One region of the Paenibacillus sp. J22FR83 genome, then DNA from elsewhere that is predicted to be linked to it. Evidence: a T-box and tRNA genes for the amino acid it is inferred to sense, from the RefSeq annotation. Region 1 holds a T-box; the other holds one or more tRNA genes.
What was found. The T-box of region 1 lies ahead of ileS (isoleucine--tRNA ligase). A T-box ahead of a tRNA ligase gene usually reads a tRNA of that ligase, here a tRNA-Ile.

Region 1 (10,739 bases):
CACGCGTTCCAACCAAGCGAGATTGGCAGTGAAGAACTGGGATAACCCGACTTGCACTTTGCCTGATAACGTAGCTAAGTCAGTCGAGAGCATGACACTTAGACAAGCGCAGTAATCTTGAACAGGACCACTGTAAAGTAAGATGAATTTGCGTAGCTTCTCCATATTATTCGATATCTCGGCATCGATTCCAGCAACAAATTGGTTGAAATTTCTGAGATAACGAGCAATTAGAGCTTCTCCTAAATCCTCCTTATTCGGGAAATAGTAATGAATACTGGCATTACGTATACCTACTTTTTCCGCAATATGCGAATAACTGAATCCGTTAAACCCATATTGCTGAACAATCGCTTGTGCGGTGTCAAGAATAAGTTCTGATGTGTTTTTGTTGTTAGTGGTTTTGGTCATGTGGTTATTCTACCTTTTAGTAGATAAGATGTCAACCGAGAAATTTTCATGTGCAGCATCCTCATTTGTGGCGGTTGGCATAATTGTTGAAATACCAGCATAACGATCTAAATCAGTGCTATGTACAGGAGGTAGAATCATGGAAGATAACAGAGGATTGCCGCAAAAACCTAATCATCCAAACGGTTCTTTAGGATGGTCAGGAGACACACCTGCGAAATTTCATTCCCAAAGTGTTGGTAATCAAGGACCCGTTCTAGAACAAGATAGTGTATTACATGAAACTTTAGAAACTTTCGTACATAGCAAGATTCTAGAAAGACCTGTCCATGTGAAAGGTTATGGCGCTTTTGGATACTTTCAAACCGTAAATGCGATGACACCTTATACGAAGCTTCACTTTCTACAACAACCAGGTCAGCAAGTTCCTGTTACAGTCCGATTTTCCCTTGCTGTTAGCAATAAAGGTACACCGGATACGTCTCGTAATGTGCGTGGGTTTTCTACGAAATTTTATACAGAACAAGGCGTCTTTGATTTGTTATGTAATCATATCCCTGTCTTCTCTGTTCGGGATGCTATTCGATTTCCTGAGTCGATCAAAGCCTTCTTGCCTTCACCCGTTAACAATTTGATTGATCCTGAACGTTTCTGGAGTTTCATCGCCCGTGCGCCAGAAGCGACTCACTTCCTTGTCCAATTATATTCGGATGCTGGAACCATCAAGAGTTTCCGCCATATGCCAGGTCATAGCGTAAACACGTATGTTTGGCGCAACGAACTAGGCATTCGTACATTGGTGAAATATCACTGGTATCCCTTAGCAGGCAGACAGGTTATTGATAGCCGCGAAGCTGCTAAGTTAGCTGGGGAAAATCCCGATTATGCGGGTAAGGATCTCTTTGATACGCTAGCCTCAGGTAGAACAGTTGAATATGGGCTGTATGTTCAATTAATGAACCCTGACGAGGGTGCCAAGCTGCCTTATGATCCGCTAGACGATACGAAAGTTTGGGATGAAACACAGTTCCCGTTGATGCCTGTAGGACGGCTTATACTGAATCGTAATCCCGATAATTATATGGAACAAGTCGAGAAAATTGCTTTTTCTCCTGCCAATCTATTAGAAGGAGCCGAATTGTCGGACGATAAAATGCTGCAAGGCCGTACGAATATATACTGGGATTCACAGCGACATCGTCTGGGATCTGATTTCCGTAAGCTTCCCATTAACCATCAGATGAATTGGACTCCTCGTTCGCTCGAGACTAGTGGTGAGGGTAGATATGTTGAAGGTCGCCTCGTGCGATCGGATATACCTAACCCCAATAATTTCACACAAGCAGGTCAGTATTATAACGCCCTTCCACCCCTTCAACAAGAACATTTGGTAGAGAATCTTGCTGCTGATTTAGCTCGTATATCCACTGACCTCCAACACATCGTCCTCAGTTATCTATACCAATCGTCACAAGAATTGGCAAACAGGGTTTCAGGGCGGATCCAGCTTCAGAACAAAGGTTGAACCATTGAATGGCTACCCTCTCAGGTAGCCATTTTTGCTTTGTTTTAAAGAATGATTTGGCATAATTGGATCTATTTACTTGGCTTCAATGGATCGTTTTTAAGGTTATTTTCAGCTTTGCTACAGGTTCATTATATATACTTAAACTAGCTTTATCCGATTCAAAAATCATAGAAAGTAGGCACCTATTATCATGAAGCTAGCGGGGATTACTTACAAACATGAGCAAAGCGTAAGCTGGCTGAAACGTTCCATAGTGATTTGTATCATTATGATATCTCTATCCCTAAGCTTTCTATTCTTAACGCCACCTGGAGCGAAAATTCGCTTGTTCCTTGCGGACACATTTATTGCTACTCAACATCGGGAGTGGGCATGGATTTTTGTAGGTGTGAAGAAACGGGATGAAATGATTCAAAACGTTCAACAAATGAGTGAAAATAACGCGATTGAAAAACAGGATTTGAATGCCATCACGGTTCAGAAACAAGATGGCAAGCTCATTGATGTTGAAGATATTGCTGGACGTGGCTGGGTCGGTAAAAAAATGATTGTCTACGATCCAAGAGCGATTCGTGTAGTTGTTCCCAGTAAAGTGGGCCAAGGGGAAACGATTAGTTCAATGGTGAATCGTACAGGGGCACTTGCCGGTATTAACGGTGGCGGTTTCGATGACCCGCAGGGACTGGGCAATGGTTTTGCCCCCATTGGCGTTATTATGTCTGGAGGCAAGATCTTGTATACAAGCGTAGACGGGACTGTTCCTCAACAAGTCGTTGCGTTCGACACTACGGGGAAATTAATTATAGGGAAATACTCGATTGATGAGCTATTAGCTTTGCATGTGACTGACGCTGTATCCTTCTATCCGCGCATTATCGCCAATGGGAAAGCTCTGCCCATCGTTGGTGATGGTCTTAACCCGCGGACAGCCATTGGGCAACGGGCGGATGGCGTAATCATTATGATCGTGATTGACGGACGTCAAACCAAAAGCATTGGCGCTTCTCTAAAAGATGTTCAAGATCTTCTGCTGAAAGAAGGCTGTGTCAATGCCGGTTTCTTGGATGGCGGTGCATCTTCGGAGATGGTTGTCGGGAATGATCTCATCACGCATCCCTCCAGCCGTTATGGCGAAAGAAGACTACCTTCTGGCCTCCTTATTTTTGAACACCCTGATCAGGTTGATGTTGCGAATATTTGGGATGGCGTAACCGAAATTGATCCTGGTGGTGCTTATGACAATCCAGGTTATCTCGCGGAACAAAATCAATTGAAAAATAAATAAAACACGAAAAGAGCTGTCCATGGACAGCTCTTTCTTCACGTCGTATGACTCTGTTTCAATCCTAAAACGTATTATAAACATTTGAACATTCTTTCGCAGTTGGCTCATAGAAACAGTGCTTCTTATAGCGTCCCGCTTTCGGCTGATTATACCAAGTATCCGGGCACGGGCCTGGATTGTCGAATGTACCCGGTCGGAAATACCAGAGTGAGAACTTACCAGGCCAAATCCGCTCTCCATTTACAGCTCTTTGAGCAAGCCTCCGCTCTCTTTCTCTCGCGTTCTGATAGTACAACCCGTGCTGCAACGCTTCAAACGCATGCGGTTGATTGATCATTTGGGGAATCGTCCGAAGATTTTTGAAATCAGAGCAATTCGCTCTTATACGATTAATCCCCACATTTCCAACAAGTAGCATACCGTTTTCGCCTTCGGTCTCCGCTTCTGCTCGAAGCAACCTAGCTAACATGTCGATATCCTGCTTTCTAGCTTTTACGACTGCCATTCGCTCACCTCAATTGAGTATATGTCTAGACCCATCATATTGTAGGTGAAGTGGAAATGTGACTTACTTGCCGCGAAAAAGACGTTTCAGCTCCTGCTTTCACACTCTACAATTCGGAGATTGAACGTACTTTCACCGTACGAAACAGATTCCATATGGGGTTCTGCTGCATAGCGAACACTGTTCAGTACAACATGTTCTTGTAATACGTGGTCAAAACGGACTAAAGCAGCATGTACGTGCGCGTCTACATCTAGAACAAGATCGATGCGTTTCTCAATCGGAAGTCCCTTCTTTTTGCGATAATCCTGAATTGCACGAATGACCTCTCTAACTAACCCTTCCTGTTCTAACTCTTCTGTCAAGGTTGTATTTAGGGCAACAGTCATTTGATTATGGCTTGCTGAAGCATAACCTTCGTTCGCTTGTTTCTCAATGAGAAGTTCTTCAAGCAGAATATGAAGGGTTTCACCATCAACCTCCATATCCAGGAAGCCATTGTCAATCACGGACTGCGCTTCTAGTGCAGACAGCTGCTTCAGCTGAGTTTGCACAGGCACTACCAATTTCCCAACCTTTTTACCAGCTGCTTTCAAGTTTAATTTCAACGTAACGCGCACGAAGCCGTCATCATTCGATACGAATTGGATCGACTTCACATTGATTTCATCTTGGATGATGCCTTCAAATCCATCGATGTTTGACACACCATCCATCGAAACGAATAACGTTGAGAGTGGCATCCGAGTTTTGATCCCCGTTTCATTCCGGATATTACGAGCCAATTCCACGATTTGCCTCACGGTACCCATTTCTTTCTCTAAAGAAACATCGTGCAATGATGCAACCATGCTCGGATAATCTGTCAAATGCACACTTCCCTCTCCACCCAGATTGGCATATAAATCATCTGCAATGAATGGCGTGTAAGGAGCAATGATCTGCGCAAGCGTGAGCAGTACATGACGTAACGTTTGATAGGCTGCTATTTTATCCTCCGTCCACTCACTTCCCCAGAAGCGATCACGCGAACGTCGGATATACCAATTGCTAAGCTCATCTACGAAAGTTTCAATCTGCTTCGCTGGATTCAAGAAATCGTTCACTTCTAAACCTTTGATAACGTCTTGCAAAGTGCTATTTAATCTAGACAATATCCAACGATCTAGCACATTCACGGAGGTTATCTGCGGAAAGTCTTCTGGTTCATACTGATCGATTTGTGCATACAACGCATAGAAGGCATGTGTATTGTTGATCGTATCGATAACTTTGGATTTCGCCTCTGCGACAATCTGTTTAGAGAACCTCTTGCTGCTCCATGGCGCACTGTCGGACAACAATGCCCAACGGAATGCATCTGTGCCAAATTCGTTAATGATTTCCCAAGGATCGATTCCGTTGCCTTTGCTTTTGGACATTTTTTGCCCATTCTCATCGAGTACATGCCCCGTTGATAACACAGACTTATATGGGATTTGCCCATTATAAAGGGTAGATACCGCCAGCAAGCTGAAAAACCAGCCCCGCGTCTGATCAATTCCTTCGCATATCATATCCGCGGGATACTGCTCTTGAAACAGCTCCTCATGTTCGAATGGCTGATGATACTGGGCAAACGGCATGGAGCCGCTATCGAACCAGACGTCAATGACTTCCGAGGTTCTATGCATCTTACCACCACAAGCGCAGCGCAGCTTCACGTGATCCACGTACGGCTTATGCAACTCCAAATTTTCCGCTATCGGATCAGTAGCGCGATCACGGAGATCCTTATGACTATGAGGTGCATATTCGCCGTTGCAGTCTTCGCATACCCATACATTCAGCGGCGTTCCCCAATAGCGATTCCTGCTGATATTCCAATCAACTAGCTCCTCTAAGAATTTCCCAAATCGGCCTTCTCGCAAGTGAGACGGATACCACGTGATGTTACTGTTATTTGCGATCAGTTGGTCTTTGATCGCTGTTGTTTGAATGAACCAACTCTCCGTCGCGTAATAGAGCAGCGGTGATTTACAACGCCAACAAAACGGATAGCTATGCTCGTATCGTTCCTTAGAAAATAACAAGCCACGTTCAGCTAAGTTTTTGACGATATCGATGTCACAATCCTTCACAAAACGACCGGCAAAATCTGAAATTTGGTCGCTATAACGGCCTCTCGCATCAACAACGTTCGCGAAATCCAATGCATGCTGACGTACGGTACGATAATCGTCTTCCCCATGTGCTGGCGCAATATGGACGATCCCCGTACCACTGGTATCACTCACGTAATCAGCGTCTACGACGATATGTCCCTTCGTCACTTGTACATACCCAAATGGTGCCTCATACGGCATCCCTATAAATTCGGATCCCTTATGCGTAGATAGGAGCTCATACTCTCCTTTCATGATCTTACTCACAAGATTGCTTGCAACAATGTAGACTTCGCCATCCTGTTTGACTTTGACATAATCTAGATCTTTATTGACGGCTAAAGCGACATTGGCAGGCAACGTCCATGGCGTCGTCGTCCATGCAAGAAAATGTTCATTCCCGTGCCTACTCCTGAATTTCACAGTGGCACTCAAATCTTTCACATCTTCATACCCTTGTGCTACTTCGTGGGAGCTTAGCGTTGTTTGACAATCAGGACAGTACGGGCTTACGCGATGCCCTTTGTACAACAGTCCTTTCCCATGAATGGTCGATAAAATGTGCCAAACACTCTCGATATACGCATTGGTTAATGTGACATAGGGGTTCTCCATATCCGTCCAGTAAGCGATCCCCTCGGTCAATTCGCGCCACTGTTTCTCATATTCGAAAACGCTGCGCTTACACGCCTCCACGAATTTGGCGACCCCATACGATTCGATTTCCTGCTTGCCAGATATACCAAGCTTTTTCTCAACACCAAGCTCTACGGGAAGTCCATGCGTATCCCATCCTGCTTTGCGAACGACACGGAAGCCTGCCATCGTTTTGTAACGACCGATGAAATCTTTGATCACGCGGCCTAACACATGTCCGATATGCGGCTCACCATTCGCTGTCGGGGGACCTTCATAGAAAACAAAGTTGGGACTTCCCTCCCTATTTGCAATCGATTGACGAAATGTATCATTTTGTTTCCACTGTTCAAGAACACGGAGTTCACGCGTCCTTGCTTGCTCTTTCACATCCACTTTTCTCATAGGTTTCATCCTCTCATTCATCCCACTGTACGTCCATTCCTTGACGAGAAAGTTCTTAGAAAAACACAAAAAATCCCGTCCCATAAGGGACGAGATTTCATCTCGCGATACCACCCTAGTTCCGTAGGGATTGTGACTACCATAATCCTACGACACCTCTAACTACGTACCATCATACGCATCCTTAGTAACGGCTGGAACCCGGGTCAGCTTACTTACCTACTTCAGCTTTCCTTCTCGGAGAGGATTTTCTACGAAGTCTTGAACATTGGCTCTCAGCTCAGCGCCAACTCTCTGTGGATCAAGGGCTCCCTATACTCTTTCTCGTCAATGAATTTAATTCGAACATTCAGTTAATACATTCTTGCATCTTCATCGACAAAAGTCAACAGGCGTTATTTATTTCCTTCCAAACATAATTTCACCAAGTCATCTACATGTGCAGTAGCCAAACATTCAACGGTATCCGCTGCACCATAGTAAATTTTCACTTCACCATCATCTTCAAGAATCATACCGCCTGGGAAAATAACGTCATTACGGAAGCCGCCATCTGTTTCATAGCTAACCTCAGGGGCAAGCAATGGCTCTTTATATAGGCCGACAACCTTCTTCGGGTTATCCAAATCAAGCAGCATAATACCGGCTGTATAGCGCTTTTTCCACGTCGGCTCCCAGCCATTCTTACCACGGCTGGCATCGATATCAACAGCATGGATTGTTGTTAACCACCCTTTGGACGTACGAATCGGCGGCGCCGCTGGACCAATTTTGTCATTCGCATAAGGCACATGCTCAACGCCTAGGACAAGATCCGTGTCTCCCCAATATTTGAGATCAGGCGACTGTGAAAGCCAGATGTCGAATTGATCTTTGCTACGGCTGTAAACCGGGAAAGGACGCTCTAGACGTACATAATTGCCGTTAATTTTCTCAGGAAACAGAACCATATTTCGGTTATCTGGTGCTGACATGGACAAAATGTCAAAGGATTCAAAATCATCCGTTACGGCAATCCCACCCCGAACTCCGTGACGCGTATCGACGGCAAAACACATATAAACTCGCCCATCCATCACCGTTAGTCGTGGATCATACACGCGTGTAATTTCCTCGTCATATAGCTTCCAACATGGTTTCGACTTTACATCCCAATGAATGCCGTCTTTGCTGTAAGCAAGACCTAGATCAGTAGTATGCGAAGGTTCGATCGTTTGATCTTGGATAGAGCCATGATCATTCCGGAACACCATGATATATTGACCTTGGAACTTGGTAACGCCTGCATTGAATGTAAGCGCTGTAGGATAAGGTACGGAATCTGCCGTAAGGATCGGGTTAGCAGGATGCCTTGTAATAACAGAACTTGATTTTAATGAACCAATAGTTAATGTCATGAGAGTTCCTCCTTCAATCTTGTCTATCCATAGGTTACAATAGGTGTGCGCAGGTTTCCTATCATTCCTTGAACAAACCTCTCATTTCTTGAATAGGCTGTGATTCTCATGACATTTCCGATGAATAAGCAATTATCGGACTATCCTAATATCGGGGCATTCCCCTTTCATTTGTCCATTAATCGTGTTGACCAGCACTTTCCCAGCCATCGTCATGATTTCTTGGAATTCTCTCTAGTCGTTGCGGGCAATGGATATGAAACCGTGAATGGCCACGTACATCCCATGCAACCTGGGACCTTTACTTTACTTCTTCCCTATCAAGTGCACGAAATCACTGCGAGCCCGGGAAGCCCGCTTATTCTGTTCAACTGTATGTTTGGTTTAGAGTTGCTGGGGGATCCCGCGGAGCGATTGCTGTTATCGGATCATACTTCATTCCAAACGCACTATGACCTTAATGCTGAACAAGCTGAAATTTTACGACAGAAACTGCAAGGTATGCTCCATGAATATGAGCAATCCACTGATATTTGGCAGCCCCTTCTCTTAAAAGGCGAGCTCCAACGCATACTTGCGTTTCTACACCGACTTACTTCCAGTAACGTCGTCGTACAGTCGAAACCGAATGGATCTGAATTGCCTTCCAAAACCGCTTTGCCATGGGCGATCCTACGCTACATTCATACTCACTATCGCGACCCGCTCACGTTGGAACTGATCGGCGCTCATTTCCATTGTCATCCATCACGAGTGACGCAAATCTTATCGCAGCATCTCGGCGTGACATTCGTGACCCTGCTTCAAGAGACTCGAATTCGGCACGCTTGTAGTCTGTTAGCAACCACCGAAATGAAGGTAACGGATATCGCGTTTGAAGTCGGTTACGAATCGTTCGCCAGCTTTAGTCGTAATTTCTTGAAGCTTGTGGAGATTTCACCAACGCAGTATAGAGCTTCTATGGGGCAGTTGAAGTGAAGCCAATCGAAGAATCCCCGACAGAGCTTATGCTCCATCGGGGATTTTGCACGCCAACGGTTGCGTTTCGTATATCTCTTGTGCCACTCATGAATAGATGGATTTTCTGCAGTTATTCCCTTGGATATCCTAGCTAAATTAAGAATAGATGGAAAATATGTAGCTAATTTCAACCATTTCACTCAATTTGAGGAGTAACGGCAGTTTTTACCTACATGTTTTACAGTTAATTAGAGTTTTCGAGCAGATTATGCGGAAATAGATGTATATTTTCCAGTTAACTTGTGTGCATTGCATTCCATTCGGTTCTACAACTAAGCCCTGTAAACCCTCCACATAATCCACTTGCCTACCTACTCGTTCGATCGTAGTCTTACCGACAAATTCCCCCGTTCAATAGTTAACGTGATTAACTAATTCAGTTTACGAATTGGCGACCCGGCTAAATAAGCTTCAATATCTTCAACCACTTGCTTGTAAAATGCTTCATAATTCGCTTTCGCTACATAGCCTATATGAGGTGTCGTGAGGAGATTCGGAAGTGACCGGAACTTATCATCCTTGGGCAAAGGTTCCACTTCGAACACATCCACCGCTGCTCCGGCGATCCATTCGTTCTGTAATGCTTCCGCAAGTGCAGCTTGATCTACGATCGGTGCTCGAGATGTATTGATTAAATAAGCCGAAGACCGCATTCGCTTCAAGTCCTCAGCACCAATCAATCCGCGTGTTCGATCACTTAAAACAAGATGAATCGACACAAAATCACTATTCGCCATCAGTTCTTCTTTGGAAGCAGCAAGTCGCACGCCAACTTCGTCAGCCCGCTCTTGCGTTAAATTCTGGCTCCATGCCATGACATCCATGCCAAACGCATGGCCGAATTTGGCAATCTTCGAACCCAAATTACCAAGCCCGATGACGCCAAGCGTCTTCCCGTACAAATCCGCGCCAACCGTGCTCTGCCATTGTCCATGACGAATCGCATTGTGTTCCGTGACAATGTTGCGGGCAAGACCTAGTAACAGCGCCCACGTTAGCTCCGCTGTTGCATTGCCAGCCCCTCCCGTGCCGCATACGATAATGCCTTGCGCCGCAGCGACTGTCATATCTACAGAGGCATTGCGCATGCCCGTCGTAACGAGCAATTTCAGCTTCGGAAGCCTTGCGAGTAAGGCCTCGCGGAACGGCGTCCTTTCTCGCATAATAACGACAATTTCACAGTCTGCAATATGCTCGACCAGTTCATCAACGTTGTCGATATGCCGATCAATACGTGTAACCTCCACCTGATCTAGCAACTGCGACCAATCTGCAGAAGTCAAGGCTACTTGCTGGTAATCATCTAGTATGGCACAGCGTAATTTCATCATATAAGCATCTCCTTCAGTCCTATTTATTCGATTTGGCGAACCACTTTGAAGCTATCGCCTGTGTCTTCCATTTGGAA
Region 2 (10,739 bases), on a different contig from region 1:
AATCGGAATTGAGCCCCCGCTACGTGTGTAAACTGGCCACTCACCGAAAGTTGCTTCATAGGCTTCTGCCGCTGCTACCATAACGGGCTCATCTATCGGTGTAATGAATGGATTACCTCGCAATTGGCGATCTAAGGTTACGGACACACCTGGAAGAGACTGTGCCTGAATATGCGCTTCGACCAGATCCATGATTTCTTCAGGAACCTGCGCAGCGACTAGGCGACATGCAATCTTAGCTGTGGCTCGATTCGGAATGATAGGTTTAATCCCTTCACCTTGGAAGCCGCCACTAACCGAAGTGATTTCAAGCGTAGGTCGGGATGTTGTTTGCTCGTAAAAGGAGAAGCCGTGCTCCCCATACAGCTCTGTGACGTTCAAATTCGTACGAACCTTGCTTTCGTCAGGTTCTACTTGCTTGAACGATTCGCGCTCTTTGTCCGAAAGTTCGATCACACGGTCATAGAACCCTTGCACAGCTACACGTCCTTGCTCGTCATGGAACGAGCTAAGAAGCTTGCTCATTGCGTGAATAGGGTTCTGTACCGCGCCGCCGAAAAGACCCGAATGCAGATCGCTATTCGCACCGTCGATCGTAATTTCGAAACCAGCTAAGCCGCGAAGTCCATACATAAGTGCGGGTTTACCTGGGCCGTGCATTTGCGTGTCGGATAGTACGATGGAATCAGCCTGCAATTTGGCAGCATGTTCTTCAACAAAGGAAGGAAGATGCTTACTTGCAATTTCTTCTTCACCTTCAATGCAGAATTTCACGTTAACCGGAAGTGAACCATGTGTTTGAAGAAAGGCTTCAACAACCTTCACATAAAGCAGCAATTGGCCTTTGTCATCTGTGCTGCCGCGGCCGAACAGCTTATTATCTCGGATTACAGGTTCAAAAGGAGGTGTTTCCCACAACTCTAAAGGCTCAGCAGGCTGAACATCATAATGACCATAGATCAATACCGTTGGTTTGTCAGGCGCGTGCAACCAATCCGCATACACAACGGGGTGACCTTTCGTAGGCATGATCTCAATGTTTTCGAGACCGGCCTTTTGTAGGGATTGAGCTGTCCACTCCGCGCATTTCAGCATATCTGGTTGGTGCTGGGCAACTGCGCTTATGCTTGGAATCCGCAGAAATGCCATGAGTTCCTCTATGTGTTCATCCCTATGCGTATGTAGGTAGCTTTTGATTGTTTCGATCATGTGCGTGTTCTCCTCTTTTCTGTTGCCAAAATAGTCTACATCACTTAACTTCCCCAAAAACAGGTGAAATCCTGCTATCCGTGTAAACCGTCACAATTTAATTATCATATGGTCAATTATATCGTTTTTTTCATTTTCAATCATAGGTGAAGACAGCCTGCTAATAAGAGAACCTTATTATGGATAAGCTACAAGTAATGAACTGAATACAATGGAGTGATAACTATGAACTGGATCTATTGGGCGAAATTATATGATTCGAAGTTTCAAGCAGGCGTTTTGGCAAAACGTATGGAAGAAGATTGGTGGATTTATGGCTATGAGTGCCCGCAGGAAGTGGAGGTTTACAAGTCGAAGAAAGGTCGCTTTGGTGTCAGATACAATACGTAAACGAAATGATTATGCATAAAATTAACGCTTGACTAAGCCATCGCCGTTAGTGTATATTTATTTTTGTCGCTGTTGATCGGTACACATGACGCGGGGTGGAGCAGCTCGGTAGCTCGTCGGGCTCATAACCCGAAGGCCGCAGGTTCAAATCCTGCCCCCGCAACCAAATTTCATTAGGGCCTATAGCTCAGTTGGTTAGAGCGGTCGGCTCATAACCGATTGGTCGGGGGTTCGAGTCCCTCTGGGCCCATAGCACGGAAACCCTTGATAGATAAGGGTTTTTATTTATTTTAAAGACTAACCAAGCCCCTCGTTCTCAACTTCATGTTGGTGGAAGGAGAGGCTTGTTTTTGTTTATGCACGCTTGTGCACACGACACGAATCATTGAAGCTTTAGTTTTTTTAGCATCGTCATCCAGATTCTCAAACCCGTCACCCATAACGTCAACGCTGAGCCAAAACCAATAAACGTAGACATGAGAACGACAGGTACATCACCATCACCGAACGTAATGTTCATTGGTAAGAATAATGAAATGATACCTAATATACACAGTACAATCCCCGTACCATAATAAAATTTTTCTCGAAACAAAGATGCCAAAGGAAAGAAATGAATGCCAACAATCATCGCCATCACAGGGAAAAAGACTTCAAAATAATCGAGTTTATTACAAATGATGCTGGCAATAAAAATCGCAAGACCTTCCAACCCAAATATCAAGCCAAATTTTCGATTGATTTGTCGCGTATCTTCCCTTTCCTTAGGTGTAACGGTAAGATTTATGCTGCGAGCTGTAAGAAAAAGTGAAATGGCTCCGAACAATAAGATGACAGTCACGATAATTGCAAGAACAAGTGGCCAGAGAGGAACAAGTTGATGTGAACCAACAATGCCAATGGACGACCATAGCGCACCGAAGAAAGTCATGAACATGACGCCATTTGCTGCCCCCAGGACAGCTGATTTAGATAATTTTACATTTTCACGCAATATGCATCAGACTCCTATCATTCAACTTAGTTTCTACATCGTCATGGAAAGAGTTAATACTTTGTTAATAATCCATTTAGATGGATTCAATAAGCGTATACTAAAATAACTAGTAAGGAAACGTTTCCCGCAAATTGATAGAAAAAAGGAGAAGAGAAATGAAACTTAGTAAAAAATCAATTACAGTCCTTTCTTTTTCGGTTGGAGCTTGTTTATTCGTATCTACGGCATTCGCTGATGCGCTGTTAGGATCTGGGTATGACCGGTTGAAGGGTTCGGTGAAAAATACCGCATCCGTGATGGAAAGCGGCCTTAGCAACTATTCGATCGAGACGATGTATACATTGAAAAATAATGATCAAATTTTACTTCAATCGTCCAATTTTCAGAAAATGGATACAGTGAACCAAGTGAAAGAGAACAACGAGGTAACGAAGAACGCCAAAGGTGAAACGACCACTAGATATACGTATGTGGATAAAAAGCAAACCATTGACAAGAATGAATCGGACAATACATATTATGTATTTGAAAATTCGACAGACATGAACCCAGACCGTAAAGGACCAGCTGATTTTAGGAATCCTTTTAAAGAAAAGGGAGCATCAGAAGTTGAGAAAATTGTTGATGCTGTAGTGGGGTCATTGAAAGATAATGTACAAGTTGAGGAAGGAACGGATGGGGGTAAAGTATATTCGGGAAGTTTGTCCGAGACACAAGTGCCAGCCCTCGTGAACGCAGTCTCCTCCTTCGGGATTAAGCAGATGTTAGATAGTGAAAGAGATTTACCAGAGATAGAGAGCGATATTTTCGTGAAAAAGGTAGTAGGAACGGCGAATGAGAATAAATCAGGTTATTTAGAAAATTTGATGGGTGAAGTCACGCTATCAGGTAAGGATAAAAATGGGGTTCAGCATGATTTGAACCTGAATGTAATTTTTAAACTGTCTGAAATTGGCAGTACGAAGATTACAAAACCTGATCTAACAACAGTCAAGGTTGAAAAGGTTAGTCGTAATAGTGGATTCAGCTCTAAATATGTGGGAACGTATAAAAACGATATTATTATGGACAAAGATGGTAAGTTTGTGAAAATCGGTGAGCGAACAGTTTCAATTACAAGTGTAGATGGCGACAAAGTAGCTGGAACGTATGCTGAATCCGTGAATGCTGGTTATGAGAGCGAATATCCAAACAAGGATGCGTTTAGTTTCGAATACAATATGTCGACAACTCCTATGTTTACTTACACAGATTCGAAGGGTGAAAAGAAGCAGGGCATGATTCATCCGAATATGGCAGGTAAAATTTATGTGGATATGAATCTTGAAGTTAGTGATAAAAATGCTTACAAACAAAGCAACACCATGAAGCCTTTCTATGATGGCGAATTTATCCGCGTATTTGAATAGACATGATGCTCAGGAGGCGGCGAATAGCGGCTTCCTGAGATTTTTTAGGGAGATGATGAATTGACGGTCAAGGCGATTGAAATAAAAGACTTAACCAAGTCATATACAAATGGCAGAGGGATCAGCGATTTGAACTTAGACGTCGATCAAGGGGATATTTTCGGATTTCTCGGACCCAATGGTGCAGGGAAAACGACGGCCATGAAGATGATTACAGGACTCATAAAGCCAGATCGAGGCGATGTGAAGATTTTCGGAGCGAGTGTAGCAGAAGACTATGTGAACGCAATGAAACATGTCGGTTGTATTATTGAAACAGCAGAATCCTATCCCTATTTGACGGCAAATGAGAACTTGAGACTGTTTGCAAGATTTTATCCGGAAATCGATCAGCGTCGAATTGATGAATGTCTAGAAATCACGGGGATGCTGAAATATAAAAATGAGAAGTCACAAAAATTTTCACTTGGGATGAAACAAAGACTGGGGATAGCAGCGGCGATTCTTTCGAAACCCAAGTTGTTAATTTTGGACGAGCCTCTAAACGGTCTGGATGTAGAAGGGATGCTGGAGATGAGGAAGTTGATCAAACAGCTTTCCCAGGAAGGCACTACGTTCTTCATATCCAGCCACTTAATTCACGATGTAGAATTGACGTGTTCGAGGATTGGCATTATTTATGGAGGCAAGTTGGTGAACGTTGAATATACCCAAAATATTCTATCTTTCTATTCATCGCTTGAGAATTATTTTGTTAGTGAGGTGGACAGGAATGGTAGGGTTTAAAGCTGCATTTATTAATGAAACAGTGAAGCTGCGTAAAAAGAAAAAAATTATGGCAGCCGCAATATTATCCATTCTTGCCGTCGTGATTGGCCAAATTGCCGTCACAACGATTAAGCATGGCCTTGGACTGAGAGTTGTTGGCAGCGTTGAATTTCCTATCGCCGTACTGACGTTCATTGCCTATACCTTATTACCGTTATTTGCAATATTCGTAGCCATTGATATGTTTAATGGGGAGTCTTCGTCGAATACGATGAAAATAACGCTGTTGAGACCGGTTTCCAGATTTGGCGTGTTTACGGCTAAAGTTTTGAATTTAGCGTTATTTATCGCGGGTAAACTGTTGTTTATCATGATTCTATCCTTGCTAGCTGGGTTTATATTCAATCCTTCGTCTGCCAGTCTCATTGGAATCGTAAAGGTGTTTGTATCGTATGGTTTAACTTTCTTCCCTGTATTTGTGTTTGCACTTATCGTTGTGCTGCTAGCCAATCTCATTCAGGGTGGTCTAGCTGTGTTCTTCCTCGCCATTCTTGTGTTTATTGGATTTAATTTCCTAGGTATTGTATTTTCATCCTATTCGAGCTTTTTTATCACCTCGATGTTTGATTGGTATACCCTTTGGATATCGGAATCCATCAACTTCTTCAAAATTAGCCGGCAGATTTTAATTATGTCTGGTTGTGGTATCATGTTATTTACGATGGGCTATTATTTGTTCGATAGAAAGGACATATAGAAAGGACTCTACATGCACTTAACGAAACGTTTTTTCACGATGAATACGCTGGCTGTACTGCTTTCCATTGGGTTGACGATCTTGGCGGTCATTATTTTTATTGCCATGTATACGAAAGTTTTGGGCCGCGAAGCGGGTATCGAGCAGTTTCAACGAGCGTTTGAGGTTCGTGCAGCCATCAGTGAAATACGTAAAGAAGCGCTTACCCTGGGCTTTGAGGGACTTTTGGATACGAAGTATCAACAAGAGCTTGCTGATCGCGTGAACGTTTTGAATGCCAGTGCGATCCTTATTGTGGGTAGAGAGGTTAAGTTCGCTACGCGCCATTTTAATCCAATCGATATTGAGAAAAGTTTGATGCTGTCTAGTGAGTCTAATCGCAATGAGATCGAGCTTGATGGCCAAACGTATCTGTTTAACCGAGCAGATTTCGAACTTCCATCTGGCGATCCGGGTATTCTGCTGCTGCTTGCGCCAATCAAGGTAAATACGAAGGTATATTGGATGCTGGGCATTTTTACAATTTGTTTTTTCACTGTCGTTTTTTTGTTGATGAATGGTTGGATCTCCTATAAATTCTCCCGCAGAATCATTATTCCGATCTCCCGATTAACGGATGCTGCGATCAAAATTCGGGAAGGTGATTTAAGCGGGGAAATTTCTGAAGATGGCGAAGGGGAGATTCGGGAACTTGGGATAACCTTGGAGTTGATGCGAATCAAGCTCAAGGAATCTGTTTATTTACAGCAGAAGTATGATGATAATCGAAAGTTTCTTGTCTCAAGCATTTCTCATGACTTAAAGACACCGGTGACGTCCATTAAGGGCTATATTGAAGGGATTATTGATGGAGTTGCCAAAACACCTGAGAAGATGGAGGAATATCTGGAAACAGCTCGTTCCAAAGCGATTTTGGTCAATGCGATGATTGATGATCTACTTCTCTATTCCAAACTTGATTTGAATCAGCTTCCTTTCCATTTTGAGAAGACTGATTTAGCTAGTTATTTCGAGGATTGCGTTGCCGATCATAAATATGAATGTGAGAAGGCGAATATAGCCATTGCTTTGATCAATGAGTTAAAAGAGCCTGTCAAAGTGTTAATGGATGTCGAAAGATTAAAAAGGGTTGTGCAAAACATTATTGATAATGCGATGACGTATGCCGGAACTGACAATGGCAAGATTGCTATTATACTTAGGGAAACCAGGACATCCGCAATTATTGAAATTAAGGACAATGGAAATGGCATTCCTGAGGACAAGCTTCCCTTTATTTTTGAACGGTTTTATCAAGTAGATCCATCAAGAAAGAACGGAAGTGGACTGGGGTTAGCCATTGCCAAACAAATTATTGAAGGGCACGACGGGAAAATATGGGCGAAAAGCACAGTAGGTGAGGGAACAGGGATCATGATATCTCTTAAAAAGTTCTGACTATGTTCGGAGGTTATGATGAAAAGAATTTTGATTGTTGAGGATGACCAGAGTATTGCCAATTTGCAAAGGGATTATCTGGAGCTAAGCGGTTACTCCGTTAAGATGGTAAACAACGGCACGGATGGTCTGAGAACGCTCAAAGAAGAAGCATTTGAGTTAGTGATCTTAGATATTATGCTGCCCGATATAGATGGATTTGAAGTACTGAAAACCATACGTGAGCAGGATGATATTCCTGTACTCCTGGTATCAGCGAGAGCAGAAGAGATTTATAAAGTGAATGGATTAGGTCTCGGTGCAGACGATTATATTACGAAGCCATTCAGCTCAGGGGAGCTTGTAGCTCGAGTAGGTGCTCATCTGAAGAAGTTCGAGCGGATGAAAGAACGGTTTGGTAAAGGTACGGAAGGAAGTACGATTCAGATCAGGGGGCTTGAGCTTCAGAAGGAAGCCAGACGCGTATTTGTTAACGGAAACGAAGTTATTCTGGCGCAAAAGGAATTTGACCTGCTTCTGTTCCTCGTTCAATACCCGAATCGGGTATTCGGCAAGGAGGAGTTGTTCGAGCGGATCTGGGGCATGGATGCGATGAGTGACGCCTCTACGGTAACGGTTCATATTGCCAGGATTAGAGAGAAAATCGAGGAAACGCCTTCCAAACCACAATACATAGGTACGGTATGGGGATCTGGGTATAGATTTATTGTATAGATAGGATGTCCAGAGCCAGATGTACACGAGCTTGATAAAACCAAGGGCAACCCTTATATTGAAGACAGTGTAAGTAAAAGGGAAACCATGCCCGAAGGAGTGCGAGTGAGACATGTGCCGGAATATTAAACCATTATTCAACTATGAGCCAGTCGTGACAGAAGATGAAGTTCGTGCGGCATCCCTGCAGTTCGTGCGTAAAATATCAGGGTTTACTGAACCTTCTAAAGCGAATGAAGCAGCGTTCCAATTGGCTGTACAAGAGGTTGCTTTGGCAGCCCAGAAGCTGATGGATTCATTAGTCACGCATGCAGAGCCACGGAATCGAGAAGTAGAAGCACAGCGAGCCAAGGAACGAAATGCGATCCGTTTTGGCACGAAAGAAGTTTAATGGAATGGGCTTATCTCCCTGGAGATAAGCCTTTTTGCATGACCGATAGCAGGACTTTAGATACTTGGTAGTGTCGGGTGTCGTTCTTTTGGCATATCCTGTGAATACCACATGGAAAGTAGGTGATGGCAAGTGGCGAAAGGGTTTGATTGCTCAACACCGCTTACGGCACAAAAAGCGGCTGCTTTCGTCGGACAGGGTTTTACATTTGTCGCTAGATATTTGGTGCCAAGTGGAGCAAAGGCATTAACGAAATCAGAGTCTGACGTCATTAGTGCAGCTGGTTTACAGTTAGTTTCTGTGTATGAAACAACGGCGAGTCGTGCTCTTGGCGGTAGAAGTGCGGGTTTAGCAGACGGTGCAACAGCTTTGCAGGTTGCCGCGCAAGTTGGGCAACCTGAGGGTAGTTGCATCTATTTTGCTGTTGATTTCGACGTATCGTCTGCCCAAATGCCTACGGTTATCGCATATATCAAAGCAGCAAGTGAAGCTACGCCAACTTACACGACTGGTGTGTATGGTTCATACGCCGTGATGGAGGCGGTTTATGCTGCAGGTGCTTGCTCACGATTCTGGCAAACCTATGCGTGGAGCGCAGGTAAGAAATCGTCATTTATTCATATTTATCAATATCTTAATGATGTCATGTTAAATGGGATTGCGATTGATTATGATGAATCGTATGGGAATGAAGGTTGGTGGAATAAACGTAAACCGGAACCACCCAGTTATCCACTAACAGTGAAAGATGCTAATGCCATCATACCGTTCCTCTCAGCGGGATACGGAGCGACTTCATCCGTACCTGCACAGAATGAGTTTCATCGACTCGCCAACGAATTACGTAAGGCGTCTGGTCAAACCTTGCAATAATAAAAGGAAGCCCGGCTGTGATGGAGCAACTCCATCGTTCCGGGCTTTGCTTATTATTGGATCACTGCACTGCGTATGTACCACCGATCTTGTACGGTGGTGCGTTCGAGATGAAACAATACGCGGCGACTCGTCACCGCGGAGGCTCTAGCCGCTGTCATGGTTACATCGACAGCTGTGTCGTACTGCAGGAGCTGGGATGTATCCTGCTCCTGGAACTTGGACAGGCGGCGCATGCTTCGCACATGCATCGCCTGTTCTTGCCCTGTGGCGACCTGCAGCAGCTGCAGGTCACCTTGGTGGGCGCCGCTGATCCAGACGTCGATCAGCGCCCAGGGCGAGAGCTTGCTGACGTAGTCGTTCAGCAAGCCTGCCGCTCGGTGCACCATGACTTGGTGCGCCGGGTCAACGGAGCGGGAGCCGTGCGTCACGCTCCCGAGGAAGTGAATACAGAAATGACCATTGAAGTCATTTCCGGGTATACCATCACCGCCATGCGGCATGCCATGCATAGAGGCGGCAAGGGTGCGGCCGTTCAGCTTCACTAGGACCGCGCGGCGGTCCCAGCTCCACGCGCCGCCATAAATGCGCTTGAGCGTCGCGGAGTCGGTTTTCGTTAGCGGCTGCACATCCGCATGGTGGGAGCCCGCGCGACGCTGCCCTTCAAAGCTAAGTCCACTCATCACGTCTACAACAGTGAAGGAACTGAACTTGGGAAGCACGAGACTTGCTTCTTCCCAAGGCAGCATCTCGCCATAATGCTTGGCACGAAGTGCCTGGACTTGCGCTTGCAGCGCTTCCTGAGCGGATGGTGGGAGTTGCATGCGCCTCTTCGAAGTCCAATCAACAACATCTCCGCTTGGGGTGACCCCTAGGAGGATGGTTTGCCCCTTTTTATCATACTGGAGTGTGGTATCTGGAGGAATGGCTTCTAAGGTTGCATCGCCTACTGTAGCCTCCTCCAGTGCACGCTGTAATGGTTTATTGACGAAAGTTAGCTCTGTTTGATAAAGTGCTCCCGGGGATGCTTTCACTTGAAGCCGAATGCTTGCCTGCTCGGCAGCTGTCCTTTCCTGTATGGGTTCCAATTGCTGTGCTTGTGACCGACTAGTCACTCCTTGACTCAAAAGCGGAGTTAGAAGGAAGCTAAGAAATAGTAGACATAATTTACGACGATTTAGGCTTGATAACACAGAAACTTCCTCCTTATTCGTTTGGCATTTGTGTCAAAGATGCGATTTGGCTGTATGTGTGAAATGAAGCATACAGTCTTGTGGCTAAAGTTGAGTTGTCTAAGTTAGATTGTGATAAAATGACAAAAGTATACGATTGATTAATGTTTTGGTAACGATAGGAAGGAGAAACAGATGGAGAACGCTATAGGAATACCTTTTGAATTACATATGTCAGAGCAGCGAATCTTACGAGGCGATATGTATAAAGCCAAGCAAGAACCAAGTAATGGCACATTATTACTATTACATGGTTATAAAGGCTTCAAAAACTGGGGAATGTTCCCCTATGTAGCCAGCGAATTAGCGGAAGTTGTTGATGTTGTTGCCTTGAATTTTTCCCATAATGGCGTGGGTGAAGATTTGATGGAATTCTCAGAGCTAGAGAAATTTGCTGGAGATACCTATTCTAGAGATCTAGAGGACGTACAGGTTATTATATCGGATATACATAAACACGTGGGCAAGGATCAGCCAATCCTATTACTAGGTCATAGCAGAGGAGCGGGCGTAAGCTTGATCTATGCTTTGGATCATCCAACAGAAATTACTGGCGTCATCA

Region 2: it encodes a tRNA-Ile, which carries the amino acid that the T-box ahead of ileS (isoleucine--tRNA ligase) is inferred to sense. The anticodon was not compared.

The regions. Positions count from the first base shown of each region.
Region 1 covers NZ_JCAUAM010000013.1:237,867-248,605, forward strand. The annotation lists gene AC58PV_RS23845 (TetR/AcrR family transcriptional regulator) at 1-411, opposite strand, end outside; gene AC58PV_RS23850 (catalase) at 551-1,936, shown strand; gene AC58PV_RS23855 (phosphodiester glycosidase family protein) at 2,130-3,224, shown strand; gene AC58PV_RS23860 (cell wall hydrolase) at 3,286-3,729, opposite strand; gene ileS (isoleucine--tRNA ligase) at 3,816-6,914, opposite strand; T-box leader at 6,997-7,254, opposite strand; gene AC58PV_RS23870 (glycoside hydrolase family 130 protein) at 7,310-8,311, opposite strand; gene AC58PV_RS23875 (helix-turn-helix transcriptional regulator) at 8,420-9,289, shown strand; gene AC58PV_RS23880 (D-2-hydroxyacid dehydrogenase family protein) at 9,703-10,662, opposite strand; gene AC58PV_RS23885 (hypothetical protein) at 10,686-10,739, opposite strand, start outside.
Region 2 covers NZ_JCAUAM010000011.1:92,073-102,811, reverse strand. The annotation lists gene AC58PV_RS20360 (dipeptidase) at 1-1,209, opposite strand, end outside; gene AC58PV_RS20355 (hypothetical protein) at 1,435-1,599, shown strand; tRNA gene AC58PV_RS20350 (tRNA-Met) at 1,689-1,765, shown strand; tRNA gene AC58PV_RS20345 (tRNA-Ile) at 1,776-1,849, shown strand; gene AC58PV_RS20340 (DUF7010 family protein) at 1,982-2,593, opposite strand; gene AC58PV_RS20335 (hypothetical protein) at 2,752-4,005, shown strand; gene AC58PV_RS20330 (ABC transporter ATP-binding protein) at 4,066-4,791, shown strand; gene AC58PV_RS20325 (ABC transporter permease) at 4,778-5,530, shown strand; gene AC58PV_RS20320 (sensor histidine kinase) at 5,543-6,967, shown strand; gene AC58PV_RS20315 (response regulator transcription factor) at 6,986-7,681, shown strand; gene AC58PV_RS20310 (DUF2277 domain-containing protein) at 7,794-8,072, shown strand; gene AC58PV_RS20305 (DUF1906 domain-containing protein) at 8,205-8,945, shown strand; gene AC58PV_RS20300 (hypothetical protein) at 8,999-10,138, opposite strand; gene AC58PV_RS20295 (alpha/beta hydrolase family protein) at 10,313-10,739, shown strand, end outside.